2 regions of the Synechococcus sp. RSCCF101 genome follow, and region 1 is predicted to be linked to the other one. Evidence: predicted binding sites of a transcription regulator. Region 1 holds the regulator's gene; the other holds the start of a gene.

Region 1 (15,493 bases):
CAGCTGAAAGGCCGCCACCATCGTGGGGATCTTCGCCAGCAGGCGCACGACCGCTCCGTAGATGTACTGGGGGTCGTCGATCGCACGCCGCGAATAGAAGAGCCCGAGCGAGGCGGCGCTCGACTGGAGGGCATCCATGGGATGCCCTCCCGAGGGAAAGCACTTCATCATGTCGCGCACTCGGAAACTGACCCGCCGGTGCATCTGCACCTCGTGCTCGAAATGGCGCAGCTGGTCCGGGGTGGGCAGCTCGCCCCAGATCAGCAGGTAGGTGGTCTCGAGAAAGCTGCTGTGGGCCGCCAGGTCCTCCAGGGGGTAGCCGCGATAGCTCAGGCATCCCCGCAGGCCATCGATGTCGCAGATGGCGGACTGGGTGGCCGGCACCCCTTCCAGTCCGGGGCGAAAGGGAACCGTGCCGGGGGCCGCTGGGCCGGTCGCTGTGCTCTGGGGATCCGCCATGGCTGGCCTGCTGCCGCTCGCCAGGCAACCTAGTGGTCCTCTCCGGGGCGTCTGTGTTCAGGGCAGCAGGATGCGTGGTGGAACCAGCGCCTGCAGACTCGCGCGGGCGCAGGACTCCACGCCGGCCGGGCCGGCAGGCGACGCGCCGCCCGGCAGGGGGGTGAGCGCAAGCAGGATCACACCCGCCTTGCGCAGGTCGATGGCACCCGGCGGAGCGCCGAGCAAGCGGGCGGCCAGCCCGCTGAGGTCGGGTTCATGGCCCACGAGCCCGATCCGCATCGGAGAACCCGGCCGCAGAGCCGTGATCAGCGCCAGAAGCAGGGGCCAGGGATCGCTGCCGGGCCTGAGGGCATCGCAGGGGCGCAACTCCGGCGCCAGCCCTTCCCGGACGGCGATCTCGGCGGTCTGATGCGCCCGCAGCAGTGGACTGGCGAGCAGAGAGTCGCAGACCAGGCCGAGCCGGCGCAGGCGGCGGCACACCTTGCGGGTGCGGCGCCGGCCCGCCTCGGTGAGGGAGCGCTCCGGGTCGGGGCGGAGGCCGCCGCGCTCCTCGGCGATGCCGTGGCGCAGCAGCAGCAGCGAGCAGGCCGGGCCGGCAGCGTCCGTCATCCGCTGAACCGGAGTCGGGCCTGCAGTTCAGCCAGCGGCCGCTCAGCGGCGTCCGGCTCCAGAGGTTCGAGCACCAGATCGAGGCCCTCCACCACCGGGGCCAGCGGCTGGGCCGCCAGTCCCTGAAGCAGGGTCCAGGGGAGCCAGCGGCTCAGCAGGCTGGTGGCGACGGGGTTGGCCAGGGTCAGAGCGACGGGGGCGCGCTCGGCATCCAGCGCCTGGAGACGACGGACCTCAGGCCCGGGCTGGGAGGGCTGGAGGCGGTGATCCCGCAGCAGTTCGAGCCGGTTGCTCCACCAGGCCTGACGCCCCTCGCCCTCAAGCCGTGCGCCCACGAGGCTGGCATCGAGTTCGCCCAGGCGGCCGGAACGGCCGGGAGCCGCCGCAAGGCGGCTCCAGATGCGCAGCGGCACCTCGTCGAGGACGAGCGGCGATTCCGCCAGTCCGTCCAGACGTAGCCGTTCCGAGAGTTCAGCCAGGGGCGGCTGGTCCCTGTCGGTGCCCACCAGCCAGCCGTCCTGCCGCCAGGCGAGCAGCAGCGGTCCGGCATCGGCCCGGGCCAGGCGCTGCAGCAGCGGGCCGGCCTCGCGATCGAGCACACCACGCAGAATCGGCCCCAGCCCCTGCACCCATGGGGAGGGCACCCCGGGGCGGCCGTCCGGGTCTCCTGCGGCGGTGGCCTGGAGGAGGGCCGCTGGCTGGTCGATCAGGGCCAGGGCATCAAATCCCCGCCCGGCTCGCTCCAGCAGCTCCGCCGAGGTCACCATCGTGGCGGCCGGCTTCGTGGCTGGAGCGGCGGAGGGGGACGGGCTGAGCGCCGGGGAGGGCTGTGCCGGCCAGGGCAGCAGGACCCGGGCGGCCAGCGTCCGGTCCTGCGGCTGGATGGCCGCCACCAGGGACGCCTGCGGGCCGCGGTCGCTCAGCGTGGAGGGAACGGCCAGCCAGCGATCCAGGCCCCCACCACGGGCCGTGAGCAGGCCGACACCACTGCCGAGCCGCTCGACCGCGGCGCCGAGATCGGGGTCGGCGGCGAGGTTGAGCTCATCGATCTGGGAGACATCCAGGGCCTCCTCCAGAACACCGCGCCCGGAGGCGATCAGCACCAGCCGGTCGTTGATCAGAGCGGTGGCCAGGGGCCGGGGGGGAGAGCCCAGCAGGGAGCCCCGACCGCTGATCAGCCCCATGCCCCGGTAGCTGCTCACCGTGAGATCGGCCCCGGCGAGGCTGCGGATCTGCCAGAAGCGCTGCAGGAAGCGACGGGCCCCCTCCTCATCCCGACTGCGCAGGGCCAGCAGCCAGCCGCTGGGGGCATCACCCTCGCGGGGCTCCAGCACCGAGAGGCTCACCTCATCGCCCAGCCAGCCGGCGAGTTCCGAGCCGTAGTCCAGTCCGGCGCTGGCGAAAAGGCCATCCCGCAGGCGACGCAGGGCGTCGGCCGCCTGCTCCCGCCGCCGCGTCGGCGCCACGCTGGCGGCGTAGCGAGCCGGCCAGTCCGCGGCGGTGAACCAGTGCAGCGTCAGCGGGGCGCGGCGGGGGATGAAGCGGGCCGCCTCGGGCACCGAAAGGGCCTGGCGGGCCTGGTGCAGAGGGGACTGACGCAGGGCCAGGAGCCAGCCGCCCGTGCCCAGGCCCAGCCCGACCAGCGCCACGGCCAGCAGGGTCGCCAGAAACCGACGCGCCGCCATCCCCGCGAAGATGTACAACCCTCATCTTCCGCCATGACTCCGACGCCGGCCCGCCTCAGCGCACGCGAGCTGCAGGAGCGCCTCGCGAGCGGCGAACGGCTTCAGCTCGTGGACGTGCGGGAAGACCAGGAACTGGAGATGGCCCGTCTGAACCACCCGGTGCTCCATCTGCCCCTGAGCCGTTCTCAGGACTGGCTGCCGGCCCTGCCCGACTCCCTGGACCCGACGACCCCGGTGGTGGTGCTGTGCCATGCCGGAATGCGGAGCTGGCAGTTCGGCTGCTGGCTGCTGGAGCAGCAGGCCCACAGCGAGGTCTGGAACCTCGAAGGCGGCATCGACGCCTGGAGCGTGGATGTGGATCCCTCCGTCCCCCGCTACTGAGGCGCGGCGGGCCGGCAGCCGTTGACCGGCCTGCGTAACATCGCTGTCCCACGTCACCACCGGCCCCGTGCATCCGCTGCCCGAGCGTCAACGGCAGGTGCTTCAGGCCACGGTGCGTCACTACGTCGACACCACCGAGCCCGTCGGCAGCAAGACCCTGGTGCGGAGGTTTCAGCTCCAGGCCAGCCCCGCCACGGTCCGCTCGGCCATGGGCGCTCTCGAGCAGCGCGGACTGCTGATGCAGCCCCACACCTCCGCCGGCCGCATCCCCAGCCAGCAGGGGTACCGCCATTACGTGGACTGCCTGATGCCCGCCCCCGGAGGCGGTGCCCGACGGCTGGAGGGTGAACTGGCCGGGCTCACGCTGCGCTGGGCCTCCCTGGACGACCTGCTGCTGCAGCTGGCCCGGCGGCTGGCGGATTTCACCGGGCTGCTGAGCGTGATCACCAGACCGAGGCCGACCTCCTGCAGGCTGCAGGCGGTGCGCCTGGTGGCGAGCGGCGAGCGCCTCACGGTTCTGCTGGTGGAGGAGGCCACGAGCGCCCGCCCTCTCAACGTGCGCCTGCCCCGCAGCGCCAGCGACGAGGTGCCCGCCCTGGAACGCTGGCTCAGCGACCAGCTCGATTCCAATGGCCGCCAGCCGATCGACTGGGACGCCCTGCCCCGCCATCTGCGCACCAGCGGCGCGGTGCTCCGCCAGGCGCTGGACAGTGACCGGCAGGCCGCGGGCAGCGACGGGCCCGGCGCGATCAGCCAGGGACTCAGCGGACTGCTCTGCCAGCCCGAGTTCCAGGACCCCCTGGATCTCCGCCGCCTGGTGGCCCTGCTGGAGGAGTCCCCCCATCAGCTGGTACCGCCGCCACTGGCACCGCTCGGAGGCATCTGGATCGGGGAGGAGCACCCCCTGGCCGATCTGCAGCACTGTTCGGTGGTTCAGGCCCCCTACTCCTGCCTGAGAGCCGAACCCGATGGGACGGACGCTGCGGTGGGCCAGGTGGCCCTGGTCGGCCCGATGCGGATGGCCTACGCCACCGCACGCGCCGCCGTGAGAGCCGTTGCCGGGACGCTGACGCGGCTGCTGAGTTAGGAGGAAGGGAGACCGGGCCGCACCGATGACCTACTGCGTCGGCTTCCTGCTGGATGGTGGCCTGGTCTTCGCCTCCGATTCCCGCACCAATGCCGGGGTGGATTACATCTCCACCTACAGCAAGATGCACGTGTTCCAGCCAGCGGACGATCGGCTGTTCGTGCTGCTGGCCGCCGGCAATCTGGCCACCACCCAGTCGGTGCTGAACCGCATCCAGCGCGACCTGGAGCACAACGGCGGGCGAACGGAGGAGGGCGGGGCGGCGGAGCCGTCCGGTTCAGAGACGACGAGCAGCAAGGGCGGCGGCCGGGATCTTCTCTCAGCCCGCTATCTGTTCGAAGCGGCGGAGTACGTGGGCCGGGTGAGCGTGGCGGTGCAGGAGCAGCACCGCGAGTCGCTGCATCAATCGGGAGCCAGCGCCGAAGCCAGCTTCATCCTGGGAGGACAGATCCGCGGCGAAGCGCACGGTCTTTACCTCGTCTACTCCCAGGGCAATGCGGTGATGGCCACCGCCGACACCCCCTTCCTCCAGATCGGGGAGAGCAAATACGGCAAGCCGCCGCTGGACTTCGTCGGCCACTGCGGCCTGAGCCTCGAGGATGCCGCCCGGCTCTGCCTCATCTCCCTGATGATCACGCGGCGCTCGAACCTGACGGTGGGCCCTCCGTTCGAACTGGCGATGATGCCGGCCGATGAGCTGCGCATCTCCCGCCGCGTGAAGCTCGACAAGGGGGCCCCGGAGATCAGCCGCTCGATGGAGGTCTGGGCCGGCTGCATGCAGGATGGTTTGCAGCGCCTGCCGCGCTTCGCCTGGGAGGAACAGCCGCTCTGACCCGGTGCTGACCCCTCAGGCTCAGCCGGCCAGGTCACCCCCCAGGCGCTCGGCCACCGTGTTGACGTCCTTGTCCCCCCGGCCGGAGAGGTTCAGCACCACTTCCGTGCCCGGAGCGAGGGTGGGGCAGAGCTGCTCGAGATGGGCGAAGGCATGGGCCGTCTCGAGGGCCGGGATGATCCCCTCGAGCTGGCTGAGGCGCTGCAGGGCCTCGAGGGCCTGGGCATCGGTGACCGCCACGTAGTCGACGCGGCCGATCTCCCGCAGGTAGCTGTGCTCGGGGCCCACACCCGGGTAGTCGAGGCCGGCACTGATGGAATGGGCTTCCTGCACCTGGCCGTCGTCGTCCTGCAGCAGCAGGCTCATGGCGCCGTGGAGCACACCGGTGCGTCCCTCCGTGATCGTGGCCGCGTGGCGCCCGCTGGCCACCCCCTCGCCTGCCGCCTCGACGCCGATCATCCGCACGGAGGTTTCCGGCACGAAGGGGTGGAACAGGCCCATGGCATTGGAGCCCCCGCCCACGCAGGCCACCAGCACATCCGGCAGACGCCCGAAGGCCTCCTGGCACTGGCGGCGCGTCTCCTGGCCGATGACCGCATGGAAATCGCGCACGAGCATCGGGTAGGGGTGAGGCCCGGCCACCGACCCGAGGATGTAATGGGTGGTCTCCACATTGGTCACCCAGTCCCGGATCGCCTCGCTGGTGGCGTCCTTGAGGGTGGCCGTTCCGGCGGTGACCGGCTGCACCCGCGCTCCCAGCAGGCGCATGCGGAAGACGTTGAGCGCCTGCCGGCGCATGTCCTCCGCGCCCATGTAGATGACGCACTCCAGCCCGAAGCGGGCACAGACCGTGGCGGTGGCCACACCGTGCTGTCCGGCACCGGTCTCGGCGATGATCCGCTTCTTGCCCATCCGGAGGGCGAGAAGCGCCTGGCCGAGGGCGTTGTTGATCTTGTGGGCGCCGGTGTGGTTCAGGTCTTCCCGCTTGAGCCACAGGCGCGGACCACCCTCCGGACGGCGGTAGTGGGCGGTGAGACGCTCGGCCTCGTAGAGCGCCGTGGGACGGCCGACGTAACTGGCCAGAAGCCGGTTCAGCTCGCCGGTGAAGGCCGGATCGGCCCAGGCCCTGGCGGCGGCGGTCTCCAGCTCGGCCAGGGCCGGCATGAGGGTTTCCGGCACGTACTGGCCGCCGTAGCGCCCGAAGCGACCCTGGGGACCCGGGCGCGCGGCCGGAGCGAGAGCATCGGAGCCCGCGTCGGTGCTGGTGTTGGGAGGCAGGGTGCTGGTCACGGAGCGGTCGGCGGCGGGCCTGCGGACGTGCCGTCAGCGTAGGCAGCCCGGCCGGCGGGCCTGCAGGAGGATGCGCTCAGACAGGCGGACGCCGGGGCGGAGACCATGCCGAAGGGAGGCTGGCGGGAATGGAACGACCCGGCACTGGAGCGCGGCGTCACCCGGTCCGGTGCCCCAGCGGCTGGTGGAGGGGGCTCCACCACACCGAAAGCGCAGCAGACGGTGCGGGTGCAGCCCACCCGCGCGGGCAAGGGAGGCAAGACGGTGACGGTCATCCGCGGGCTGGAGCTGACCGACAGCGAGCGCAGGGCACTGCTGAAACGGCTCAAGGGGCGCATCGGCAGCGGCGGCACCCTGCGGGAGGACGCCCTGGAACTGCAGGGGGATCGGGTGGACCAGGCAATCGCGCTGCTGGAGGAGGAGGGCTTCCGCCCGAAACGCGCCGGCGGCTGAACGCTGGTCAACACATGCGGAGGCGGGGCTGTCGGGACCGCAGGAGAGAATTCAAACCGTTTGATCGAGTTGCGATGACCGCCACACCGGCTGGTGACACCACCGTGAAGGCCACCAACGTCGTCTGGCATCAGCACGCGGTGAACCGCGAGGACCGGGCCCGCCAGCGTGGGCACCGCAGCGCCATCCTCTGGTTCACGGGCCTGTCGGGCTCGGGCAAGAGCACCCTGGCCAATGCCGTGAACGCTGAGCTGTTCCAGCACGGGCTGGCGGCCTACGTGCTCGATGGCGACAACATCCGCCACGGGCTCTGCAAGGACCTGGGCTTCTCCGATGCCGACCGGGAGGAGAACATCCGTCGCATCGGCGAGGTCGCCCGGCTGTTTCTGGATGCCGGCGTGATCGTGCTGACGGCCTTCGTCTCCCCCTTCCGCAGCGACCGCGACCGGGCCCGCTCCCTGGTCGCCGACGGTGATTTCGTCGAGATCCACTGCGCCGCCTCCCTCAGCGTGTGTGAGGAGCGGGATCCCAAGGGTCTCTATGCCAAGGCAAGAGCCGGAGCGATCAAGGATTTCACCGGTATCTCCAGCCCCTACGAGGAGCCGGAGTCACCGGAACTGCGGCTCAACACCGGTGAACAGGATCTGGCGAGCTGCGTGGCCAGCGTGCTGGACCACCTCAGGGCGAAGGGGATCCTGCCTGCGGCGGACTGAGGGCAGCCGCCCCGCGGGCGGGTTCTGAACGGGCCGCATCGATCAGGGTCTTCAGAGAGCTGGCGGCCGGCACCGCCAGCAGCAGACCCAGAAGCTGCCCGAACCCGAAGAGGTCGCCGAGACGGGCGCCAAGAGGCAGGCTGATCAGCAGCCAGGCCGGCTGCAGACCGACGATCTTGCCCATCAGGCGGGGCTGCACCACCTGATCCACCACCTGGCCGACCACGATGGCGGCCGCGAGGATCTCGAGGCCGGTGCGCGGATCCTCAAGGGCCAGCAGCAGGCTCACCAGCACGATGGTGAAGGCACTGGCATAGGGGATCAGGGTGGTGACACCGATCGCCACGGCGAACAGCACGCCGTAGGGGATGCGCAGCAGGGTGAACACCAGGATCTGGCCGAGGCTGAGGATCAGCGCCAGCAGCACCTGACCGGCGAAGTAGCCCCGGAAGGTCCTCTCCAGCGTGCCGGTGACCCGCTCCCGCCAGGGGGGAGGCAGCCATCCCGCCAGCCCTGCGGCGATCGACTCTCCGCCCAGCAGCAGGAACACCGCCAGCACCAGGACGATCACGGTGTTGATCGTGACTCCCAGCGTGGCTCCGAGCACGCTCAGCAACTGCTGGCTGAGCTGGCTGATCACCCGGCTGGTGCGTGTGATCAGATCGCTGCTCAGGTCACCGAACTCGGTGGGGAGACCCCGGCCCTGGGCCCAGACCTGCAGCTGGTTCACCCAGCTCTCGGCCGCCACCAGCCAGCGGGGCAGAGCGCTGATCAGCTGGCTGAGCTGGTCGATCAGCCGCGGCACGAGTGTGATGGCCGCCAGCAGCAGCGCCAGAACGGCACTGAGCACCACCAGGCTGATGGCCAGCCAGCGGGGCAGGCCCCGGGCGCTGAGCCAGCGGCAGGGCAGATCCAGCAGGAAGGCGATCAGGGCCGCGGTGAGGAACAGGGCCGGGAACGGGGCCAGGGGCAGCAACAGCAGCCGCAGCACCACCAGATTCAGCGCCAGCAGGGGCAGGCTGAGCCCCCAGCGCATCCAGCGGGGCAGCACCGGGGCCTCAGCCACCGCCGGAGGTCTCCATGGCGGCGAGATAGGCACTGGCACCGAGGTCCTGCAGCCGCTCGTCCTTGCCCCGCACCTGCTGATGCATCTCCCGCTGATGGCCCGCCAGGGCCTGGGCCAGGTCCGGATCGGACACGGCCAGGATCCGGATCGCCAGCAGGGCGGCGTTGATGGCGTTGCCGATGGCCACGGTGGCGACCGGGATGCCCGCCGGCATCTGCACGATCGAGTGCAGCGAATCCACCCCCGAGAGGGCGCGGCTGCGCACCGGCACGCCGATCACCGGCAGGGTGGTCAGCGAGGCGACCATGCCCGGCAGATGGGCGGCGCCACCGGCTCCGGCCACGATCACCTGCAGGCCGCGGCCGGCGGCGTCCGCGGCGAAGGCCACCATCTCCAGCGGCGTGCGATGGGCCGAGAGCACCCTGACCTCGGTGGCGACCCCGAAGCGCTCGAGCAGGCGCACGCCCGGCTCCAGGGTGGGCAGATCCGAGTCACTGCCCATCACCACCGCCACCCGGGCGGGACCGGACGGTGGAGCGGCAGGCGGATCGGCGGACGGTTCGGCGGCCGATGGCGGCATGACGGCTTCGCTCGGCAAGGATGGGGCCATCCTCTCCCGGAGGCGCCCCGTGCGCTGGCTGAGCAACGTGCGCCTGCCCGGCACCGACCGGTCGGCGGAGGCGATCGATCGCCGCTGGCGCGTCGGCGTTGACGACGACGACAGAATCGTTGCCGTGCAGCGGATCTCCCGCGGCAGCCGCGCCGCCGGCGAGGACTGGCAGGGCGACTGGCTCAGCCCGATGGGCGTCGATCTCCAGATCAACGGCGGTCTGGGTCTCGCCTTCCCGGAACTGAAGGAGTGCGATCGGGATCGCCTCGATGCCCTGCTGCAGCGACTCTGGGAGGACGGTGTGGAAGCGATCGCCCCCACGATCGTGACCTGCCCGCCGGAGGATCTGCGCCGGGCCCTGGCGGTGTTGCGCGAGGCGCGCCAACGGCATCGCCCGGGCCGCTGCCGCCTGCTGGGAGCCCACCTGGAGGGGCCGTTCCTGGCCCCCGTGCGCCGCGGCGCCCATCCCGGCGATCAGATCGTGCCGCCCTCGGCGGATGCCCTGCGCGCCCGCCTGGAGGGGTTCCTCTGCGGCCCCGATGCGGACATCGCCATGGTCACCCTGGCCCCCGAGCGGCCCGGCGGCGAGGCGCTGGTGCGCGACCTGGCGGGTCGGGGCGCCCTGGTCTGCCTGGGCCACAGCGAAGCCGACGAGGGGCAGGCCCGGGCGGCCTTCGCGGCTGGGGTGGCCATGCTGACCCACACCTTCAACGCCATGCCCGGCCTCGGCCACCGCGCCCCCGGCCCGGTGGCGGCCGCCCTGCTGCACGGCGGCATCGCCCTGGGGCTGATCGCCGACGGCGTGCACGTGAGTCCGTCGCTGGCCGTGCTTCTGCAGCGGCTGGCGCCCGCTCAGCTGACCCTGGTGAGCGATGCCCTGGCGCCCTACGGCCTCGGCGACGGGACCCACCGCTGGGACAGCCGGCCCCTGATCGTGCAGGACGGCACCTGCCGTCTGGAGGACGGAACCCTGGCGGGGGTGACCCTGCCACTGCTGGAAGGGGTCCGGCGGCTGGCCGCCTGGAGCGGCGAGCGCTCCGCCGCCATCGCCGCCGCGACGGTGACCCCATGGCGGGCACTCCGCCGTCGACCGCTACAGGCCATCGATCTTCTGCTGCACCGGCCGCTCAGCGCCTGCCTGCGCTGGAGCGAGCACGGCGGCGAGCTGAGCTGGCGCCGCAACGGAGAGGAGCAGCTCCCATAGGATCCGCGCCGTTCGTTGCAGCGCTCCTCCCCATGACCGCGGAACCGCAGGCCAGTGAGAAGGAGCAGGTTGAGGCCTATTTCAACGGCACGGGTTTCGATCGCTGGAACCGCATCTACAGCGACAGCGACGACGTCAACAAGGTCCAGCGCAACATCCGCATCGGCCACCAGAAGACGGTCGATGAGGTGCTGGGCTGGCTGAAGCAGGAGGGGGATCTGAGCGGGCGCAGCATCTGCGATGCCGGCTGCGGGGTGGGGAGCCTGGCTCTGCCGCTGGCCCTGGCCGGAGCCGGCCGGGTGGTGGCGAGCGACCTCTCCGGAGCCATGGTGCTGGAGACCCGGCGACGGGCCGAGCGCGCCGGGATCAGCCCGGAGCAGCTTCAGGTGAGCACCAGCGATCTGGAATCGATCAGCGGCACCTACGACACGGTGGTCTGCCTGGATGTGTTCATCCACTACCCGCAGGAGCAGGCGGAGCAGATGGTGCGGCATCTGGCCGGTCTGGCGCAACGGCAGCTGATCGTGAGCTTCGCCCCCTACAGCCCCTCCCTGGCGCTGCTCAAGCGCGTGGGCCAGCTGTTCCCGGGGCCCAGCAAGACCACCCGCGCCTACCAGTTGCGGGAGGCCGGCATCGTGGCCACTGCCGAGAGCATGGGATTCCAGGCCCGCCGCCGCAGCCTCAACACCGCGCCCTTCTACTTCTCACGCCTGATCGCCTTCGAACGCTTCAGCGGGGCTGCGCTCTGAGCGAGGACCGCGGGGTCAGGCCTCAGCCCCGGTCCGGCCGGTCGACTCCTCCAGAAACCGGTGCGGCAGTTCATCGGACACCGGCAGCATCCGGTCGCAGAAGGTCTGGCCAAAGCGTTGGCGCAGATAGTTGTTCTCGACCTCCAGCTGACCACGTAGCCCATCCAGCTCAGCGGCAGTGAGGAGAAAACGAGCTCCCGCACGGGGCGGCACCTGATACCAGGCGGGATTGATGGCCTCATCCACAATTCTGGGTTCCATGGCGTTCACCAGCATCTGAGCCCTGACCCAGTCGTTGGACGGGCCGTCATTGGCACGAACGATGGAGAATCGGCCGGGATCCAACCCCAGAAAAGACAGCAGGAATGCCACAGGCCCCCCCGCTGGCACAGCAGGCCTCCGCAAACGAAAACCAACGAATCGCCGACCCGAACACCTTCATCAGACGCTCGATTTTCCAGCGCTGCGACAGAAGCGGCCTGGCAGCGTCCATGCGCCTGCCGCCATGCACCACCATCGCGGCGAGAGCGGAGCAATGCAGAGCATAGGGTGAACGGACAAGCGCGAAAGGAATCAAGCGGCGGCAGCGGCCGGAGAGAAACAGCCTGAGATGACGCATGTCCTTTTGGCTGAGGTCGCAAACATCCTCAGCAGAGAGAAGAACGACTCGAGATCCATATAGAGCATCCTTCAGAATCTGCATATTGACGTCGTTGATCTGAGTGCAGTCTGCGATGCCACACTGGATATTGATGTGATGTTGTTCAGGCCTCTCAGCGAAGAGCGAGTGAAGCGGTAAGGAGTGATTCTCCAGGATGCGATCCGGACAGGAAGGATGCCTGAAAGGCGGGTAGCAGATTGCCTGCGTGCGCAGTAGATCGCTGTTCTGCGCACAGGTCGCCTGAAACGAAGAAGAGGCTGCCTTGTGCAGTCCCAGATGCAGGAAAACCGTTTCAGCCATCACCACCCCAGCTCTCGGGGAGCCACCCTGCCGCACAGGCGATCAGCGCCTGCGGCGCAGGGGCTTCCAGCTTCAGCACGCCAGAACCCGACTCCACCAGTGTGAGCCGGTGCGCGTGCAGGTGATAGCCCCCGTCACCGGGCGCATGGTCGGGATCAACGGCCCCACCGACCCGGTAGAGCGGATCCCCGAGCAGGGGAGCACCGAACCAGGCCAGGTGGATGCGGATCTGGTGAGGGCGGCCGGTGCGGATCAGCACCTCCGCCACATCCCCAGCCTCCGCCTTCCCGAGGCGCGTGATCCGGCTCCAGGCCGGCCGGCCACCCGGGGGATCGGCACACCAGATCCGACCGAGCAGAGGGTGGGGCCGCAACCCGATCGGGACCCGGATCACCCGGCTCTCGCCGCACTGCAGCGGCAGCGCGTTGTGAGGGACCAGGGCTCGGTACCTCTTCAGGAGGGGGCCCCACTCCGCAGCTCGCCCCACCTTCGCGGTGCCCTCGCGCGACCCGTCACCCGCCTGCTCACTACAGCCGCGGAACAGGCGGCTGAGCCGCGCCCTGGCCCGGGCGGAGCGAGCGCAGAGCATCACGCCTGACGTGTGGCGACCCAGGCGATGAACCGGAACCGGGACGCCGCGGGGGTCGTCGGCATGGCGGCGCTGCAGCAGCCTCAGCAGAGTGTGCTCCAGGAAGCCGCCACCGGGCATGACAGGCAGGCCGGAGGGTTTGTCCAGAGCCAGCAGATCACCGTCATCGCGCAGCACCTGCCACTGATCGGGAACCGCCGCCTCCAGCCAGGGCGGACGCCTCCACAGGAGCAGATCACCTCGATGCAGCGGCGTCTCCGGCCCGAGCGGGCGGCCGGCGCGCAGCACCTGACCCTGCAGCAGCCGCTGCTGCCAGCAGACGGCATCGGAATGGCGATGGCGAGAGCTGTAGAAGGCCAGCGCGGTCTTGCCCGCATCGGTGGGGCCCACACGGTCCCGGTAGGTCCAGCCCTGGTTGAGCGACGGCTGCATCGGGAAGCGGGGCCGGAAGAGAGCGGGCCCGACGAGGTTGATCCCGCACGGAGGACCGGCGTCCTCAGGTCACCAGACCGTGCTCGAGGGCGTAGCGGACGAGCTCGGTGCGGCTGGAGGTGGAAGTCTTGATGAAGAGGCGGCTCACGTACTTCTCCACATTGCGGATCGAGGTCTCCAGCTGACGGGCGATCTCCTTGTTCATCAGCCCCTCGGCCACCAGCTGGAGCACGCTGGCCTCCCGCGGGGTGAAATCGTGCTGCACGGCATCGGCGGGGCTGCGGCGACCGCCATCGGCCAGCAGGGTGCGGATCTCGGTGATCTGGCGGGCCATCTGGCCGATGTCGGCATCGGCGAAGCGGGCGGCTTCCGCCAGCAGCCGCTCCTGCCGGCGCAGCACGTTGCGCACGCGGGCCACCAGCTCGTCCGGATCGAACGGCTTGGGGATGTAGTCGTCCACCCCCGCCAGGAACCCCTGGGTACGATCGGCCGTCATGCCCTTGGCGGTGAGGAAGATCACCGGCGTGCCGCCCAGCCGCTCGTCGGCCCGGAGGCGCTGGAGCAGGCCATAGCCATCGCAGCGCGGCATCATCACGTCGCTGATGACCACATCGGGATGGAGGGTCTGGGCCCGCTCCCAGCCCTCCTCGCCATCCACGGCGGTGGTCACCTCGAAGCCCTCGTCCTCCAGGTAGGCCTGAACCGCCGCCCTCAGGCCCGGTTCATCGTCCACCAGAAGCAACCGGGGCGCCACCGGCTCGGCTGGCGTCTCGTTCGGGGCTTCAGGGGCAGAGGCCTGATCACTCATCGCAGTGCGGCTCCGGCACGGACTGTGCGGAATCTATCCAGGGTTCAGCGCCCGGCTCCCGGCAGGCGCTGCAGGGTTTCCACCACAAGGCCGGTGTAGCCAAGCTGCCGCGCGGTCTCGGCCAGTCCTGCGGGGTCCTCACCGGCGTGCTCCGGATGACACCCGGCCCACCAGATCAGGTGGTCATCCCGGTTGCTGGGAATGATGCGGCCGCCCGGGTTGAGCTGGCGCACGATCAGGTCCTGGCCGTCGCTGGTCACCCTCAGGGGCTGCTCGGGATCGCAGCGCACGCTTTCGTTGCGCACCAGCAGCTGCTCCGGTTTCTCATCCCACACCTTCAGGCGGCGCAGGGTCGGGTCGCTGCTGACGGGGGCCACATCGAACACACCGAGAGCCTGGACGCCGCCCCAGTACGGACGTTCCCAGAGCAGCACCAGCTCGGCCGGCCGGGCCTGGCTCGGGTCGCCCTTCAGGATCTGGGTCCTGCCGGCCGCCGCAAGCGACAGCAGCGCCGGCAGCAGCGCCAGGGCGATCGGAAGCCGGCGACGGCGGGCAGGAGACCTGGGTCGGAGGAGCGGTTCTGGCATGGGCGACCGCCATGACGGCGTTGCCAGCATGGCGATACCGGATCGCCAGTGCAGCCCCTGCCCGCCCCTCTGATCTACCTCGATCACCAGGCCACCACCCCCTGTGCGGCCGAGGTGGTGGCCGCCATGGAGCCCCACTGGAATGGCGGGTTCGGCAATCCCGCCAGCCGGGCCCACCGCATCGGGCTGGCTGCGGCCGCAGCGGTGGACATCGCGCGCGAGCGGATCGCCTCCCACCTCGATGTGCCGCCGGACTGGGTGGTGTTCACCAGTGGAGCCACCGAAGCCAACAACCTGGCTCTCAAGGGATTGGCGGAGACCGCCGCGGCGCCGGGCCATCTGGTGAGCGTGGTCAGCGAGCACCGGGCCGTGCTCGACCCTCTGGAGGACCTGCGGCGGCGCGGCTGGGAGCTGACCCTGCTGCCGGTGGATCCGGACGGGCGCCTGGACCCCGCACGGCTGGACGCCGCCATCACCCCGGACACCCGGCTGGTGAGCGTGATGGCGGCCAACAACGAGATCGGGGTGATCCAGCCGCTGGAGGCGATCGGGCGCCTCTGCCGCAGCCGCGGCGTGCCCTGGCACTGCGACGCCGCACAGGCCTTCGGCCACATGGCACTCGAGCCGCGCCGGCTGGGGATCGATCTGCTCAGCCTCAGCGGCCACAAGCTGTACGGGCCCAAGGGCATCGGGGCGCTGGTGGTGGCGCCGGAGATCCGACTGCATGCCCAGCTCCACGGGGGCGGCCAGGAGCGGGGACTGCGGGCGGGAACACTGCCCGTGCCCCTGATCGCGGGCCTGGCCGAAGCCTCGGCGCTCGCTCAGGCGGACCGGGTGGAACGGCAGCAGCGCTGCTCCGAACTGCGGCAGCGGTTGCTGACGCCGCTGCTGGAGCTCGGGGATGTGGTGGTGAACGGGTCGATGGAGCACCGCCTCGCCCACAACCTCAGCGTCACGGTGCGGGGGGTGAACGGAGCG
Region 2 (15,493 bases), 350 kb from region 1:
GCGAGATGGAGGTGATCGAAACCGGTGTGATCGATCCCAGCCAGTTCGACACCACGTCTCCCTATTTCGATCCCGCCTCCTCTCCCGAACGCCCCCGCTGGGACTGCGCCAGGCTCCGCCACCGCCGCACCTACCCAGGCATCATCGACCTGCCGACGCTCCGGGAGACCTTCACACCGGAGGAGTTCATCCTGGTGCGGCGCGGCAACCGTCTCTCGGTTCTGCCCGTTCCGGACAGCGTTGCGGAGAGGATCCTCGCCATGATCCCCGCAGGCGCCTGACCCGACGCACCGTGCCCCCTGAACCCGCACGTCAAGGGGACGATGAGCCACTGAGGCCGGGGGCCAGTCTGAGTCAGGCCTGGGATCTGTTCCATCAGGCGCCCTGGCGCTTTCTGGGTCTCTCCGCTGCGGGGAGTGCCGCCTTCATCGGCCTCGGGCTTCTGGCCCGCGCTCTCCAGGAGAGTGAACGGGGAGCGCGGGGGGCTCTGCTGATTCCATCCCTCGTGTTGACCGCCCTCAGCCTGACCATGCCACCGCTGACCGTGGCGCTGGTGATGCGTTTCGGTGACGGTCTGGAGCAGCGCAGCAGCGGACAGCCCCCCCTGCCGGAGGCCCTGCGCAGGGCACTTCTGGTTCCGGCGCTCCAGATCCTGTTGGTGGCCGGCCTGGCCCTGCTCGCCCTGGGGGGATGGGTGCTGATTCAGCCCCTGTCCGACTTCGCCGGTCTCGTGCTGCTTGCCGCGGTGGGACTGGTGGCCCTGGAGCAGATCATCACCCAGCTGTTCGCCCTTCCCATGGCGGTGCTGACCCGGCGGGGCCCCTTCGAGGCGATCCGGAGCAGCCACCGGGTGCTGGCGGCACACCGGTTCGAAGCCACACTGCTGCTGCTGCTGATGGTGGCGGTCGCGGCCGGGGGGCTGCTGCTGATGGTGGGCGGGGTGCTGATCAGCCTGCCGATGGCAATCCTGATCCAGATCAGCTGCTTTCGCCGCTGGCAGCGGCGCCATTCAGACGGGTGAGGCGTCAACGCCACCGGCATCGGTGAGAGCCCCCTGTCGCAGCAACCGCAGCGAGGCCATCAGCGCGCGGGTCGCCGCTCCGTGCCAGGCCCCCTCGACGCCGCGACGGCCGGGCTGCGCCGGCGTGAGGACGAACCGGAGCGTGCGCTGCTGGCGACAGCCCTCCAGCTGAACCCACAGCTCACCACGCTCGAGCTCCAGGCAGAGCTCCTCCTCGGGCATCAGATTCGCCGAGCAGCGAGACCATTCCCGCTCCAGATCGGCCGCCGCGCGGGCCAGGTCGTGACCCTCCTGCAGCGTGAACTCCGCAGCCCAATCCTCTCCGGCAAGCAGCAGGGCATGGGTCTCGCGGGTTCTGTCCAGGCTGAACCGCCAACCAGGTCCCTCCTCAACGATCACCCGTCCTGATCGGGAGGTCAGACCAGCGGTTCACTGCAGCCGACTCAGCCGGCGAGCAGAGCGGGCTGGTCCTGTTCATCGCTGAGTTCCACGATCGCCCGCTGAACGGGCTTCAGGGGTGCTTCCTCGAGCAGGCCGTCGAAATCGTCAAAGCGGCGCTGCTTGGCGCGGAAGGCAACCCTCACGGTGGTGAGATACCGGTTGCTCGACTTGGCGATCAGACTCTCGGCCCTCTGGGCGAGGTCGTTGGCATTGGGATGAAGGCTCAAGCGCGAGGTGCGGCAACGGAGAAGCTGACTCTAGGCGAGGCCCTCAGGCCAGGAGATCCGGCGAAAGGCTCACCCGCACGGGGTAGCTGCGCGTGGGCCGGCCGGGCGCCCGGAGCACGATCTGCCTGGCCAGGCCCAGGGCCAGGATCGGGGCTCTGAGCAGATCGATCAGGGCGTTGACCTCCTCCAGGTGGGCGCCGTCGACGCAATGGACCCGAAGCACCCCCCAGAGGCGGGAGAACTGGCAGTCCTGCAGCGGCTCGAGGCGATCCCAGAGGTGAGGCTCCTCCCTGTAGAAGGAGAACAGAAGTCGCTGCAGGCGCTCTCCACCCATGACACTTGATCGACCGTCTCTTCCCAAGCTGGCGAGGGAGCGCGCCTGAGGAACCCGCCAGCAGGAAAGCTTCAAGAACTCAGCCATGCACGGCACGCTTGCGATCGACCTGGGCAGCACCACCACCGTCGTGGCGTTTCAGGCCAGCGGCAGCCCGACCTGCGAGCTGGTGGCGATCCCGGAGCTCTCGCTCGGGGATCCTGCCGTCATCCCCAGCCTGGTCTGGTCCCGGGGCGGAGCGGCGATGGAGGCCCGAGCCGATGGAACGATCCCGGATGGGGCGGTCCTGGTGGGCCGGCAGGTGCTGGAGGCGGGTCTGGATGTGGCTCCCGCCACCGAGCTGAAGCGGGATTTCAAGCGCTGGATCGGTGCTCCGCCCGGCGTGGAGCGTCCCGTCGAGGCCTCGCTTCCCGCGTTCTCTGCTGAGACTGCGGGCTCGCTGCTGATCCAGCGACTCTGGGCGCGTCTGCCCGGCGAGCTGGTGCCCGACCGGCTCGTCCTGACCGCACCGGTGGATGGCTACAGGGCTTACCGGAGCTGGTTGATGGAGGCCGTGGCCTCGCTGGACATCCCCGAGGTGGCTCTGGTGGACGAACCCACCGCCGCGGCCATCGGTGCCGGGGTGCCGGCCGGGTCCCGACTGCTCGTGGTGGATCTGGGCGGAGGAACGATCGACATGGCGCTGGTCGCCCTGGAGGGGGGAGAGGGACGGGCAGCGCCCCTTGCCCAGCTGCTCCGGTTCGCGGGGCGGGACCTGCCGCAGCGGGACTCCGGCGGCCAGACGCTGCGATGCGCCAGGGTGATCGCCAAGGCCGGCCTCCGTCTGGGCGGGCGGGATGTGGATCGCTGGATCGCCCGGCATCTCTGCCCGGATCGGCCGGCTTCCGCGGCCCTGCTCCGGGCGGCCGAACGGCTGAAGTGCCGCCTCAGTGACGCTGAGGTGAACGGCCGTGAGGACCCAGCGGAGGAGGTGGAACTGACCGGTGACGGGGACCCGGACACCGCTCGGCTGAGGCTGACGCGGAGTGAACTGGACGATCTTCTGCAGCGGAACGGCCTGGAGGGCGCACTCGACCGGATGCTGGAGGAGGTGCTCACCGGCGCCAGGGCTGGCAGCGTGGCGGAGGAACAGATCGATGCGGTGCTGCCGGTGGGCGGGTCCGCCCGGCTGCCCCTGGTGCGTCGCTGGCTGCAGGAGCGCTGCGGACGCTGGCGCTGCCTGGACCGCCATCCGATCGAGGCCGTCTCCCGGGGAGCCCTCTCGCTGACGCCGAACGTGGCAATCCAGGATGTGCTGCATCGGGGCGTGAGCCTGCGCACCTGGGACCGTCGTCAGTCGGTGCATCGCTGGCACCCGCTCTTCCTCGCCGGCCAGACCACGCCCACCACCACGCCACTGGAGCTGGTGCTCGGCTGCCAGCATCCCGACCAGCCCGCGATCGAGCTCGTCCTGGGTGAGCCCACGCTGCGCTCCCAGCGGGAGGTGGTGATGGTGGACGGCCTGCCGGTGGTCATGCCTGTCGGACAGGACGACGACCCGGAACGGGAGACGGCACGACCCTGGCCAGGTGATCCCCTGACCCTTCCGCTCAGCCCCCCCGGTCAGCCGGGCAGCGACCGCGTGCTCCTGCGCTGGTCGATCACGGGCCGCGGCGCCCTGACCCTGAGCTGGAGGGATCTGCTCACAGAGGCGGAGATGGGTGAGATCGTGCTCGGCACGCTCCGCTGAACCCTCACGGCAGGTCGGAGCGGAGACGCAATCCGCCTAGGATTGCAAAACCCCTTCATTTCAGGCGTTGGCCCTGCGCCGCCACCGGCTCCCGCGGTTCTGGCTGGTGGCCACCCTGTCCCTGGTGGCGGCCGGAGTCGGATCGGCCCTCTGGTGGGAGAAGCAGCTGCCCAGACGACTCGAGGCCGCGGCCGCGCGGGGGGATCTGGAGGCCTGCCTGCGGTATGGCGAGCAGATGGCCGCCCTGCGCTGGTTGTCAGGCGGTGGTCAGGACGCCCAGGCGGGATGCCGCCGAACCCAGGCGGAGCAGCTCTGGAGCCGCTCGGAATGGACCGGCGCCATCGCGCTCCAGCGCAAGCTGGCCCAGTCACCGGTTGCCCTTGACAGCGACAGGGAGCGGCTCGTGGTCTGGGAGGACCAGCTGCGCAACCAGGCTGTGGAGCGCTTCCGGGAGGGTGATCTGGACCGTTCCCTGGCCCTGCTCGAGCCCCTCGGCGTCGCCGGCAACGCTGATGGCGACGCCCTGGGCGACACCTTCAGGGAGATCTGGAACCGCAACCAGCTCGACCATGACCGTGGGGATCGTCTGGTCCGGGAGGAGCGCTGGTGGGAAGCCCTCGCAGCGATCAACCGGCTGGATCACCCGTGGTGGCAGAACCGGGCCGCCGATCTGCGACGCAGGGCCGAGGCCGGCATCGAAGCCAGCCGCGAAGCTGAGGAGGCTCTGCACACCCATGGCGACGGCCCCTCGGATGCGGTGCCGGCCGAGGAGCTCGACCCGGTTGTGCAGCGCCACCTGGCTGCCGGGATGGATGCCTGGCAGGCGTTCGAGGCGGGCTGCCGCGAGCTGGGCGGTCGCATCGAGGAGTTCGGACCGGAAAGCGCCTGCCGTCGCTGACCGGCGGATCCGGATCAGTCGGCGGCGGGCTCCTTGATCAGATAGACGCCCTCCTCTCCGTCGATCGCGGCCAGACAGAGATGAATGCGCTCCAGCCGGCTGGTGGGGACGAGCCGGCCGCAGAAGTCGGGCTGAATCGGCAGTTCGCGGTGGCCCCGATCCACCATCGCGACCAGCTGCACGCGGCGGGCCCTGCCCCAGGTCTGAAGCGCCTCCAGCGCGGCACGCACCGTGCGCCCGGTGAAGATCACGTCATCCACCAGCACCACCTCCCGGTCTTCGACCGACGCCGGCAGCTGCGTGGGTTCGACCAGCCGCGTGCCGACCCGCTCGAGATCATCCCGGTGGAAGGTGGGGTCCAGCGTTCCGCGGTCCACGGGATGGCCGGAGACGCGTTCGATCTCGGCGGCCAGCACATCGGCAAGGGCCACGCCGCGGGTAGGAATTCCTAGGAGCACCAGATCGCCGGCGTCCTGGACGCTCTCCAGCACCTGGGAGGCCAGGCGTCGGATGGTGCGGCGCAGAGCCTCCGCCGAGAGGATCTCTACCCGCTGCAGGGCGTCAACCGCGCCGGAGCTTCGTTCCATTCTCACCGTCTGCGCCCATCACACTAGGAAGTGGACTGTGTTCAGGTTGTCTGACCTGAGCGGGCCGGCGTGCTGCGGCTGAAGGCCCCAGGGTTAGCGTTGGATCATGAAGAAGTGCTGAAGAAGACCCGGTGCCGGTATCCGTCCCCTCTTCATCGTCCGGTCCTGAGCGTGACTCGCACGCGGCCCCAACGGGTCGAGCCTCCGTGGCTCCGGTGGTGCTCACCATCCTCGATGGCTGGGGCTATCGCCCTCAGAGCGACCACAACGCGATCCGGCAGGCCGACACCCCCGTCATGGATGCGCTCTGGAGCGCCTACCCCCACACCCTGATCCAGGCCAGCGGAGCCGACGTGGGCCTTCCCGACGGGCAGATGGGCAACTCCGAGGTGGGGCATCTGACCATCGGTGCCGGGCGCATCATCCGCCAGGAGCTGGTGCGGATCGGCCAGGCCGTCCGGAATGGCGATCTGGCCCCGAACCCGGCTCTCCAGAGCCTTGCGGCCGAGCTCCGCTCCAGCGGCGGCACGCTCCATCTGATGGGACTGTGCTCCGAGGGGGGAGTCCACAGCCATGTGTCCCACCTCATCGGGCTGCTGGAGTGGGCTGCCGCCAACGCCATCAACGATGTGGTCATCCACGCCATTACCGATGGTCGTGACACCCCCGCCCGCAGTGCTGAGTCCGCACTCACCACGCTTCAACAGGCCATCGACGCAACGGGCACCGGAACCGTCGCCACCCTGTGCGGTCGCTACTGGGCCATGGACCGGGACACCCGCTGGGAGCGCACCGAACGCGCCTACCGGCTGATGGCCGAACCCGGCGAGCCCTCCGGGGCCTCTCCGCTGCAGGCCCTCGCCGCGTCCTACGCCGACGGAGTGGGCGATGAATTCCTTGAGCCCGTGCGTCTCCAGCCGGGCCATTTCAAGGATGGCGATGGGCTGATCTGCTTCAACTTCCGGCCCGATCGCATGCGCCAGATCCTGCATGCCCTGGTCAGCAGGGACTTCCAGGGCTTCGAGCGGGGTCCGGTGCCGGCTCTCGATGTGGTGACCTTCACTCAGTACGAACGGAATCTGCCGGTCCGGGTGGCCTTTCCGCCCGAGAGCCTCGACGGTCTGCTCGGTCAGGTGGTGGCCGATGCCGGCCTGTCGCAATACCGCACCGCGGAAACGGAGAAGTACCCCCACGTCACCTACTTCATGAACGGGGGCATCGAAAAACCCTTCGCCGGTGAGGAGCGGCATCTCGTGCCCTCACCGAGGGTCGCCACCTACGACCAGGCTCCCGCCATGTCCGCCGTGGAGCTGACCGACAGCTGCATCGACGCCATCCGTCAGGGCACCTACTCCCTGGTGGTGATCAACTACGCCAACCCCGACATGGTGGGCCACACCGGCCGCATGGAGGCCACCACCGAGGCGATCGCCGCGGTGGATGCCTCGCTCGGGCGCCTGCTCGAGGCCACCAACCGCATGGGCGGCACGATGCTGATCACGGCCGACCACGGCAACGCGGAAGTGATGCAGGGAGAGAACGGCCAGCCCTGGACCGCCCACACCACCAACCCAGTTCCATTGATCCTGGTGGAGGGGGAGAAGCGCAAGCTGGCCGGCTACGGCAATGCCATCCAGTTGCGTGACGGAGGCGGGCTGGCGGACATCGCACCCACCTTGCTCCAGATTCTCGGACTCGCCCAGCCTGCCAACATGACCGGTGAGTCGCTGGTGCGCCCCCTCAGCCTGCCGACTCTGCCCAGAACTCCCCAGCCCGTCTGATTCGCCATGGTCGCCACCGTCCTGTCCTGGATCTGGATCGCCACGGCCATCCTTCTGATCATCAGTGTTCTGCTCCACAGTCCCAAGGGAGATGGCATGGGTGGTCTGGCCGCCAGCGGCAGCTCCATGTTCAGCAGTGCCAGCAGCGCGGAAGCCACACTGAACCGCATCAGCTGGACGCTGCTGACCCTCTTCCTCGGACTGGCGGTGATTCTGAGCGCCGGCTGGCTGTGACCTCGTTTCTCATCCGCGTGCCCCACGACGCTTCAACGGACCACGACCATTCCATCGCGCTGCCGCGACGCAGCGTCCTCCAGGCCCTTCTGGGTGTCTCCCTGCCACTGGCCCTGCCGATCCCGGCGGCGCTGGCCGCCTCTGCGGCAGACGATCCGGCCTGGGATCTGACGCCACAGCAGTGGCGCAAGCGCCTGTCCAAGGAAGCGTTCGAGGTGCTGCGCCAGGAAGGAACGGAACGCCCCTTCAGCAGTCCGCTCAACAATGAGAAGCGCGACGGCACCTTTCTCTGTGCCGGCTGCGGTCTACCCCTGTTCAGTTCGGTTACCAAGTACGACAGCGGCACCGGCTGGCCCAGTTTCTACGACCACCTTCCCGACGCGATTCGCACCAAGGTGGATTTCAAGCTGATCATCCCCCGCACCGAGTACCACTGCCGCCGCTGCGGCGGGCACCAGGGTCATGTCTTCAATGACGGCCCCCGACCCACCGGCAAGCGCTACTGCAACAACGGCGTCGCCCTGGTGTTCGAGCCCGGCTGAAGCGCACTGAAAACGAGGAACAAAAAAGGAGGGCCTGAGCCCTCCTGCTTCGTCCGTCCGGCCGCTGCACGTGGCACCGGCCATGGCCAACCGATGAGGGGTCGCGGCGCATGGCTGCGACCCCTGCGTGGATCGGATCAGTAGTCGAAGTCGCCGCCCATGCCGCCGCCACCGGCGGGGGCCGCTTCCTTCTTCTCGGGCAGATCAGCCACGATGCACTCGGTGGTGAGCACCATGCCGGCGATCGAGGACGCGTTCTGGAGACCGGAGCGCGTCACCTTGGCCGGATCGACGATGCCGGCGCTGAGCATGTCCACGTACTCGCCGTTGGCGGCGTTGTACCCCTCGGTGAACGGCTTGGACTTCACGTTCTCAGCCACAACCGCGCCGTTGGCACCGGCGTTCTCGGCGATGCGCATCAGCGGAGCCGTGAGGGCGGACGCAACGATGCGGGCACCGATCAGCTCCTCACCGGTGAGGTTGGCTGCTGCCCACTCCTCGAGGGTGGGGGCGAGGTGAGCCAGGGTGGTGCCGCCACCGGGAACGATGCCTTCCTCAACGGCCGCCTTGGTGGCGTTGATGGCATCCTCGAGGCGCAGCTTGCGGTCCTTCATCTCGGTTTCGGTGGCCGCACCCACCTTCACCACGGCGACGCCACCGGCCAGTTTGGCGAGACGCTCCTGCAGCTTCTCCTTGTCGTAGGAGGAATCGGTCTCGTCGATCTGCTTGCGGATCTGCTCGCAGCGGGCCTTCACCGCCACCTCGTTGCCTTCGGCCACGAGGGTGGTGGTGTCCTTGTTGATGGTCACACGACGGGCGGTGCCCAGCATCTCGAGCTTGGCGTTCTCGAGCTTGAGACCGGCGTCCTCGGTGATGAGCTGGCCGTTGGTCAGCACTGCCATGTCCTCGAGCATGGCCTTGCGGCGATCACCGAAGCCCGGAGCCTTGACTGCGGCGACGTTGAGCACCCCACGCAGGCGGTTCACCACCAGGGTGGCCAGGGCTTCCTTCTCGATGTCCTCGGCGATGATCAGCAGAGGCTTGCCGGTGCGGGCGATCTGCTCGAGCACGGGCACCAGATCCTGAACCAGACCGATCTTCTTGTCGGTGAGGAGGATGTAGGGCTCATCGAGCACCGCTTCCATGCGCTCGGTGTCGGTGGCGAAGTAGGGGGAGATGTAACCCTTGTCGAAGCGCATGCCCTCGGTGACCTCCAGTTCGGTGGTCATGGACTTGCCTTCCTCGAGGGAGATCACACCCTCTTTGCCGACGCGGTCCATGGCGTCAGCGATCATCTGGCCGACTTCCTCGTCGTTGCCGGCGGAGATGGTGCCCACCTGGGCAATGGCGCTGCTGTCGCTGATGGGCTTGGCCTGTTCCTCGATCTTCTGGACCAGGAAGTCGGTGGCCCGGTCGATGCCGCGCTTCAGGGTGATGGCGTTGGCTCCTGCCGCCACGTTGCGCAGACCGGCCTTGACCATGGCGTGGGCCAGAACGGTGGCGGTGGTGGTTCCGTCGCCGGCCGCATCGTTGGTCTTGGAGGCGGCCTGACGGATCAGGGAGACACCCGTGTTCTCGATGTGGTCCTCGAGCTCGATCTCCTTGGCGATGGTGACGCCGTCATTGATGATCTGGGGAGCACCGAACTTCTTCTCGAGCACGACGTTGCGTCCCTTCGGTCCGAGGGTCACGGCAACGGACTCAGCCAGGATGTCGATTCCCTTCTCCAGGGCGCGACGGGCCTGCTCGTTGTAAATGATGCGCTTGGCCATGAGAGGCGATTCGAATGGTGTATGGGGTTCGTGAACGACGCGTGAACGCGCTCAGCTGACGACAGCCAGGATGTCCTTCTCGGACAGCAGCACGTACTCATCCGTCGAGAGCTTGATGTCCGTGCCGGCGTACTTGCTGTAGAGCACCTTGTCGCCGACGCTCACTTCGGGAGCCTGGCGGGTGCCGTCGTCGTTGCGCTTGCCGGGGCCCACCTGGACCACCTCACCGACCTGGGGCTTCTCCTGAGCCGTATCGGGCAGGAGGATGCCGCCGGCGGTGGTCTCCTCCGCAGCGGACACCTTCACGAACACGCGATCTCCGAGCGGCTTGACCGTGGAGACGCTGAGGGAAACAGCAGCCATGGTTGGAAAAATGACGGGGATGTGGCGCGGTGCACCACAGAAAAACGGGCTGCCCGGCGCTGGACCTGGCACTCATGCCCGCTGAGTGCCAACGTATGGGTTGAGGCGTCCGTAGCGCCACCGCTTCGGCGTGCGGTTGACCGAACAGGAACCGTCCATCAGGGCGGCCCGGAGGAGGGGTGGCGAGCGGTGGTAAGGTTGCCGCGCTTTGGGTGGAGCACATCCGCCGCAACACCCCTTTTCCTCCATACATATGGCTGCAACTGCCTCCGCCGGCACGACAGGCGTCGTCCGTCAGGTCATCGGTCCGGTTCTGGATGTGGAGTTTCCCGCTGGAAAGCTGCCCCGGATCTTCAATGCCCTGCGGATCGAGGCCAAGAACTCCGCCGGACAGGATGTGGCCCTGACCGCCGAGGTGCAGCAGCTGCTGGGCGACCACCGTGTGCGTGCCGTGGCCATGAGCAGCACCGACGGCCTCGTCCGCGGCATGGAGGCCATCGACACCGGTGCCCCGATCAGCGTCCCTGTGGGTGAAGCGACCCTCGGACGGATCTTCAACGTTCTCGGCGAGCCCGTGGACGAGCAGGGCCCGGTTCCGGCCAGCGCCACCGCGCCGATCCACCGGGAGGCCCCCAAGCTGACCGAACTGGAGACCAAGCCCAAGGTCTTCGAAACCGGGATCAAGGTGATCGACCTCCTGGCTCCCTACCGACAGGGCGGCAAGGTCGGCCTCTTCGGCGGCGCCGGTGTGGGCAAGACCGTTCTGATCCAGGAGCTGATCAACAACATCGCCAAGGAGCACGGCGGTGTGTCCGTGTTCGGTGGAGTGGGCGAGCGGACCCGCGAGGGCAATGACCTCTACGAGGAGTTCAAGGATTCCGGCGTGATCAACGCCGATGATCTGAGCAAGTCGAAGGTGGCCCTCTGCTACGGCCAGATGAACGAGCCTCCGGGTGCCCGCATGCGGGTGGGCCTCTCGGCGCTCACCATGGCGGAGCACTTCCGTGACGTGAACAAGCAGGACGTGCTGCTGTTCATCGACAACATCTTCCGCTTCGTGCAGGCCGGCTCCGAGGTTTCTGCCCTGCTCGGCCGCATGCCCTCGGCTGTGGGCTATCAGCCCACGCTCGGCACCGACGTCGGCGAACTGCAGGAACGCATCACCTCCACCCTGGAGGGTTCGATCACCTCGATCCAGGCGGTGTACGTTCCGGCCGATGACCTGACCGACCCGGCTCCGGCCACCACCTTCGCCCACCTCGACGCCACCACGGTGCTCAGCCGTGGCCTGGCCTCGAAGGGCATCTATCCGGCCGTGGACCCGCTCGATTCCACCAGCACCATGCTGCAGCCCTCCGTGGTGGGAGAGGAGCACTACCGCACAGCCCGCGCCGTGCAGTCCACCCTGCAGCGCTACAAGGAACTGCAGGACATCATCGCCATTCTCGGCCTGGATGAACTGTCCGAAGAGGACCGTCAGACCGTGGACCGGGCTCGCAAGATCGAGAAGTTCCTGTCCCAGCCCTTCTTCGTGGCTGAAGTCTTCACCGGCATGCCCGGCAAGTACGTGAAGCTGGAAGAAACCATCGCCGGATTCAACATGATTCTCTCCGGTGAGCTCGACGATCTGCCGGAAGCCGCCTTCTACCTCGTCGGCAACATTGATGAGGTCAAGGCCAAGGCTGCCAAGATCGCCGCTGAAGCCAAGGGTTGAGGCACCCCCCTGCAGCGCCGGCACAGCTGTGCCGGCGCTGCAACCCACCCGTTCCAACCATCCATCCCCTGAACCCCTGCCACACCCATGTCGCTGACGCTGCGCGTTCTTTCTCCTGATCAGAACGTCTTTGACGGTCCGGCCGACGAGGTGATCCTTCCCAGCACGACCGGTCAGCTGGGCATTCTTCCCGGTCACGTGTCCCTGCTCACCGCTCTGAGTATCGGTGTGATGCAGGTCAGGGAAGGCAAGGAGTGGCAGTCGATCGCCCTGATGGGCGGTTTTGCCGAAGTGGAAACCGATGAAGTGACCGTTCTCGTCAACGGTGCCGAACTCGGCTCCGGCATCGACTCCGAGGCGGCCTCAAACGAACTCAGCAGCGCCCGCGAAGCCGCTGAGCGGTTCGAGGGCACCCCTCCCAGTGTGGAGAAACTGCGTGCCCAGCAGACGCTGGAGCGAGCCCGTGCTCGTGCCCAGGCGAGCGGCAGCACGGACGCCTGATCGGACAGGCGACAGCGCAACACACAACCCAATTGGTCGCGATCGATTGGGTGCTCCCGACCCGTTCCCGGATCGTCCGTCCTTGCGTCCTGTCCGGTGCATTGAAGCTGAGCCGACCACCGAGGCCGATGAACAGCAGTTCAGTGAAGCGAACCACAGCTCACTGATCGGGGGCTTTCCTCCGTCGACGCACTGATGCATCCGTCGACGTGACCGTTCAGGTCTGGCTTATCCAGACGTGCGGCAGAGAAAAGCCCACGTACAAGGGCTGGGCTGCACGTGGGCTTCGATCCCTGGTGGGTGAACGCCGTGGATCAGGCTTTCAATCGATCTGTCAGAACCTCGCGGCCGGAACGCAGGACTTCGAGGCCCGGCCGTGAGGCTGCGCAGTGCGCCCCCGTTCAGGCCGTGCCGCAGAACGTCACTTCCGGGAACTTGAGCTTGGCTTCCTCAAGACTCTTGCCCTTGCCCTCTTCCTGCCAGTAGTTGATCACTTCCGTGGCCTTGTTGAGGACTTCAACCCTCTCGTTGTCGGTGATCCAGCTTTTGCCCTCGAGTTCACTCTTGAGCGTCTCCCAGGCATCCTCGCGCGGCCAGAAGAAGTAGGCCGTGAGCGGGCTGGGCCCGCCCCCGACAATCTGATCCACCGCAAGGGCCACATTGTCGGGCAGCCAGAGGATCTTCAGGAGGAACCGACCCTCATCGGCCTTCGGTGTGTATCCGGAGGGCACACCATCGGCATCGATCGTGGCCGTGGCCAGTGCCGCGCTGCCGCCCCGTTGCGCCGGGCGTCCTTCCACAGGAGCGGGTGTCGCCGCCTCCTCGGGTGCTGCCACGGCCGGGGAGCTGCCGTCACCGCTCTCAGTCACGACCATGCTTTCAGCGCTCAAATCGTCAGGGACAAACAACTACCCTACCAGCCACATCCCTCTCCTCCCGGAGCCCCCAACGCAGGTGTCAGCGCGTCTCTGTGCCGTGGTCTTCGACATCGACGGGGTGATCCGCGATGTCTCCCGCAGCTACCGCAGGGCCCTCGCCGCGACCGTGCATCACTACAGCGGCTGGCGGCCCGACAACACCCACATCGACGCCCTGAAATCAGAGGGCTGCTGGAACAACGACTGGGACGCCAGCCTGGAGCTGCTGAGGCGACGCGCCCATCAGCCCTTACCGGAGCGAGAGGAGGTGATCCGAATCTTCAGCGGGTTCTACTTCGGCCCCGAAGCCGGGGAGGATCCCGGCAGCTGGACGGGCTGCATCCGCGACGAGCCCCTGCTGGTGGCGGCCCCCTTCTTCGCAGCCCTCAGCGGCGCCGGAATCCAGTGGGGATTCGTGAGCGGAGCCGAACCCGCTTCGGCCCGCTTCGTGCTCGAGTCGCGACTGGGCCTGGCGGATCCCCCCCTGATCGCCATGGGCGATGCGCCCGACAAGCCCGACCCCACGGGACTGATCCGCCTGAGCAGGACGCTGATCGACAGGGATGGCGGCGCCGGGACCGCGCCCCGGGTGGCCTATCTCGGAGACACCGTGGCGGACGTGCTCACCGTGCAGGCCGCGCGCAGGGAGCATCCAGCCATTGACTGGCTGAGTCTGGCGGTACCCCCGCCGCACCTGAACGGGAGCGAATCGGAACGAGCGGCCTATGCCGAGCGCCTGCGTGGGGCCGGAGCCGATCGCATCCTCACCTCCACGACTTCACTGCTGGCGGAGCTCGACGCGCTGTGAGTCCCGTCACCGGCCGGGATCGGCGCGGGGTCACCGCTCCATGGCGTCGGGCAGCTTGAGCGCCGCCGCGCTCAGCACCTCGGAACCGCTCTCGGTCACCGCCGCGTCGTCCTCGATGCGGATTCCGATGCCCTGCCAGCGGGGATCGATCTCCGGCTGCCCGTCCGGGACCGGCAGCCGATCGCTCACGTAGAGCCCCGGTTCCACCGTGAGCACCATCCCGGGCTCGAGAGTCACCGGGTGGTCCCCGAGCCGGTAGGCGCCGACATCGTGCACATCCAGACCGAGCCAGTGCCCGGTCCGGTGCATGTAGAGATGGCGGTAGGCGCCCGTCTCGATCACGGCATCGGCACTGCCGAGCAGCAATCCCAGATCGAGCAGTCCCTCCACCAGCACCCGCAGAGCGGTCTCGTGCACCGCGTCCGCTGTCGTGCCAGGCCTCACGGCAGCCAGTGCAGCCAGCTGAGAGGCGAGCACGAGCTCGTACAGCAGCCGCTGCTCGCTGGTGAAGCGCCCGTTGATCGGGAACGTCCGGGTGATGTCGCCGTTGTAGTAATCGCTCAGGCTGCAGCCGGCATCGATCAGCAGCAGATCTCCGTCGCGCAGCACATCGGCATTGCTGGTGTAGTGGAGAACGCAGGCGTTGTCGCCCCCGGCCACGATCGAGCCGTAGGCCGGCCCACGGGCCCCGGCCTCCAGGAACGACTGTTCCATCAGGGCCTGGACCTGACGCTCGCTCATGCCGGGCCGGGTCCGGGCCCTGGCCAGCTCATGGGCCGCAGCCGAGATGCGGGCCGCCTCCCGCAGTCGGTCCAGCTCGATCGGGTCCTTGATCTGGCGCATCCCGTGCAGGAGCGCGCTGGGATCCTGCAGGGCCAGAGGGGCCTGGCCGCTGCGCGGGGCTCGGTCGAGCTGCCGGGCCAGGGCCTTCAGCACCAGGGGCTCGACGCCCGGGTGGCGACCCACCCGGAAGAGAACGGCGCTGGCACCGTCGAGGTACTCATCGAGGCGGCTCTCCAGCTCGGCGATCGGGTGGGCCACATCGGCGCCGAACTGCTCCACGGCACCCTCACAGCCCCAGCGGAATCCGGTCCACACCTCCGCAGCCGGGTTCCGGGGCGACACGAAGAGAACGAAGCGCTCCTGCTCGCGGTGCGACAGAAACAGCGCCACGGCGTCGGGCTCATCGAAGCCGGTCAGGTACCAGAAGTCGCTGTCCTGGCGGAAGGGGTATTCGACGTCGGCATGGTGGGTGACCAGCGCCGCGGCGGGAATCACGGCGGCACGGTCGACGAGCTGGCTGAGCAGACGGTCGCGTCGCGTTCCGTGAACGGGTGAGACCTGAACCATGGCGGGCCCGCGCAGAGACGGGACGAGGGACAACCGATTTAATGAATGTACGAATTCCCGCATCCGGCGGTCCCACAGCTCCTGCATGACTCCGCTGCTCGGACTGACCGCCCTTGTGCTGGTATTGCTGCTGGGATCGGCCCTGAGCTCGGGTGTGGAGGCCGCCATGCTCACGGCCAGCCCGGTTCAGGTGCACGAGCTGGCGACGGCTCCCCATCCCGTGGCGGGGGCCCGGACCCTCGAACGCCTGAAGCAGCGGATGGGGCGCACCCTG

What was found. Region 1 encodes HrcA, which represses chaperone genes, less so after heat shock. Its sites were predicted from a motif close to TTAGCACTCNNNNNNNNNGAGTGCTAA; they were not measured.
Region 2: groES (co-chaperone GroES) is a predicted target of HrcA. The motif match lies at 9,995-10,021, and genes of this name have one in related genera.

The regions. Positions count from the first base shown of each region.
Region 1 covers NZ_CP035632.1:2,507,538-2,523,030, reverse strand. The annotation lists gene EVJ50_RS12115 (citrate synthase) at 1-459, opposite strand, end outside; gene sixA (phosphohistidine phosphatase SixA) at 517-1,068, opposite strand; gene EVJ50_RS12105 (DUF3352 domain-containing protein) at 1,065-2,753, opposite strand; gene EVJ50_RS12100 (rhodanese-like domain-containing protein) at 2,787-3,134, shown strand; gene EVJ50_RS12095 (heat-inducible transcriptional repressor HrcA) at 3,202-4,221, shown strand; gene EVJ50_RS12090 (20S proteasome subunit A/B) at 4,247-5,053, shown strand; gene trpB (tryptophan synthase subunit beta) at 5,075-6,343, opposite strand; gene EVJ50_RS12080 (translation initiation factor) at 6,449-6,796, shown strand; gene cysC (adenylyl-sulfate kinase) at 6,871-7,509, shown strand; gene EVJ50_RS12070 (AI-2E family transporter) at 7,475-8,545, opposite strand; gene purE (5-(carboxyamino)imidazole ribonucleotide mutase) at 8,568-9,155, opposite strand; gene EVJ50_RS12060 (N-acetylglucosamine-6-phosphate deacetylase) at 9,154-10,389, shown strand; gene bchM (magnesium protoporphyrin IX methyltransferase) at 10,422-11,138, shown strand; gene EVJ50_RS12050 (hypothetical protein) at 11,154-11,414, opposite strand; gene EVJ50_RS12045 (hypothetical protein) at 11,446-12,105, opposite strand; gene EVJ50_RS12040 (pseudouridine synthase) at 12,092-13,120, opposite strand; gene EVJ50_RS12035 (response regulator transcription factor) at 13,185-13,928, opposite strand; gene EVJ50_RS12030 (hypothetical protein) at 13,973-14,515, opposite strand; gene EVJ50_RS12025 (cysteine desulfurase family protein) at 14,564-15,493, shown strand, end outside.
Region 2 covers NZ_CP035632.1:2,852,806-2,868,298, reverse strand. The annotation lists gene EVJ50_RS13835 (EVE domain-containing protein) at 1-281, shown strand, start outside; gene EVJ50_RS13830 (hypothetical protein) at 293-1,021, shown strand; gene EVJ50_RS13825 (DUF1818 family protein) at 1,010-1,420, opposite strand; gene EVJ50_RS13820 (DNA-directed RNA polymerase subunit omega) at 1,465-1,689, opposite strand; gene EVJ50_RS13815 (hypothetical protein) at 1,733-2,023, opposite strand; gene EVJ50_RS13810 (Hsp70 family protein) at 2,109-3,752, shown strand; gene EVJ50_RS13805 (hypothetical protein) at 3,820-4,650, shown strand; gene pyrR (bifunctional pyr operon transcriptional regulator/uracil phosphoribosyltransferase PyrR) at 4,665-5,237, opposite strand; gene gpmI (2,3-bisphosphoglycerate-independent phosphoglycerate mutase) at 5,453-7,018, shown strand; gene secG (preprotein translocase subunit SecG) at 7,025-7,252, shown strand; gene msrB (peptide-methionine (R)-S-oxide reductase MsrB) at 7,312-7,794, shown strand; gene groL (chaperonin GroEL) at 7,932-9,566, opposite strand; gene groES (co-chaperone GroES) at 9,618-9,929, opposite strand; gene atpD (F0F1 ATP synthase subunit beta) at 10,177-11,643, shown strand; gene atpC (ATP synthase F1 subunit epsilon) at 11,731-12,144, shown strand; gene EVJ50_RS13760 (30S ribosomal protein PSRP-3) at 12,546-13,019, opposite strand; gene EVJ50_RS13755 (HAD family hydrolase) at 13,141-13,869, shown strand; gene EVJ50_RS13750 (aminopeptidase P N-terminal domain-containing protein) at 13,900-15,219, opposite strand; gene EVJ50_RS13745 (CNNM domain-containing protein) at 15,305-15,493, shown strand, end outside.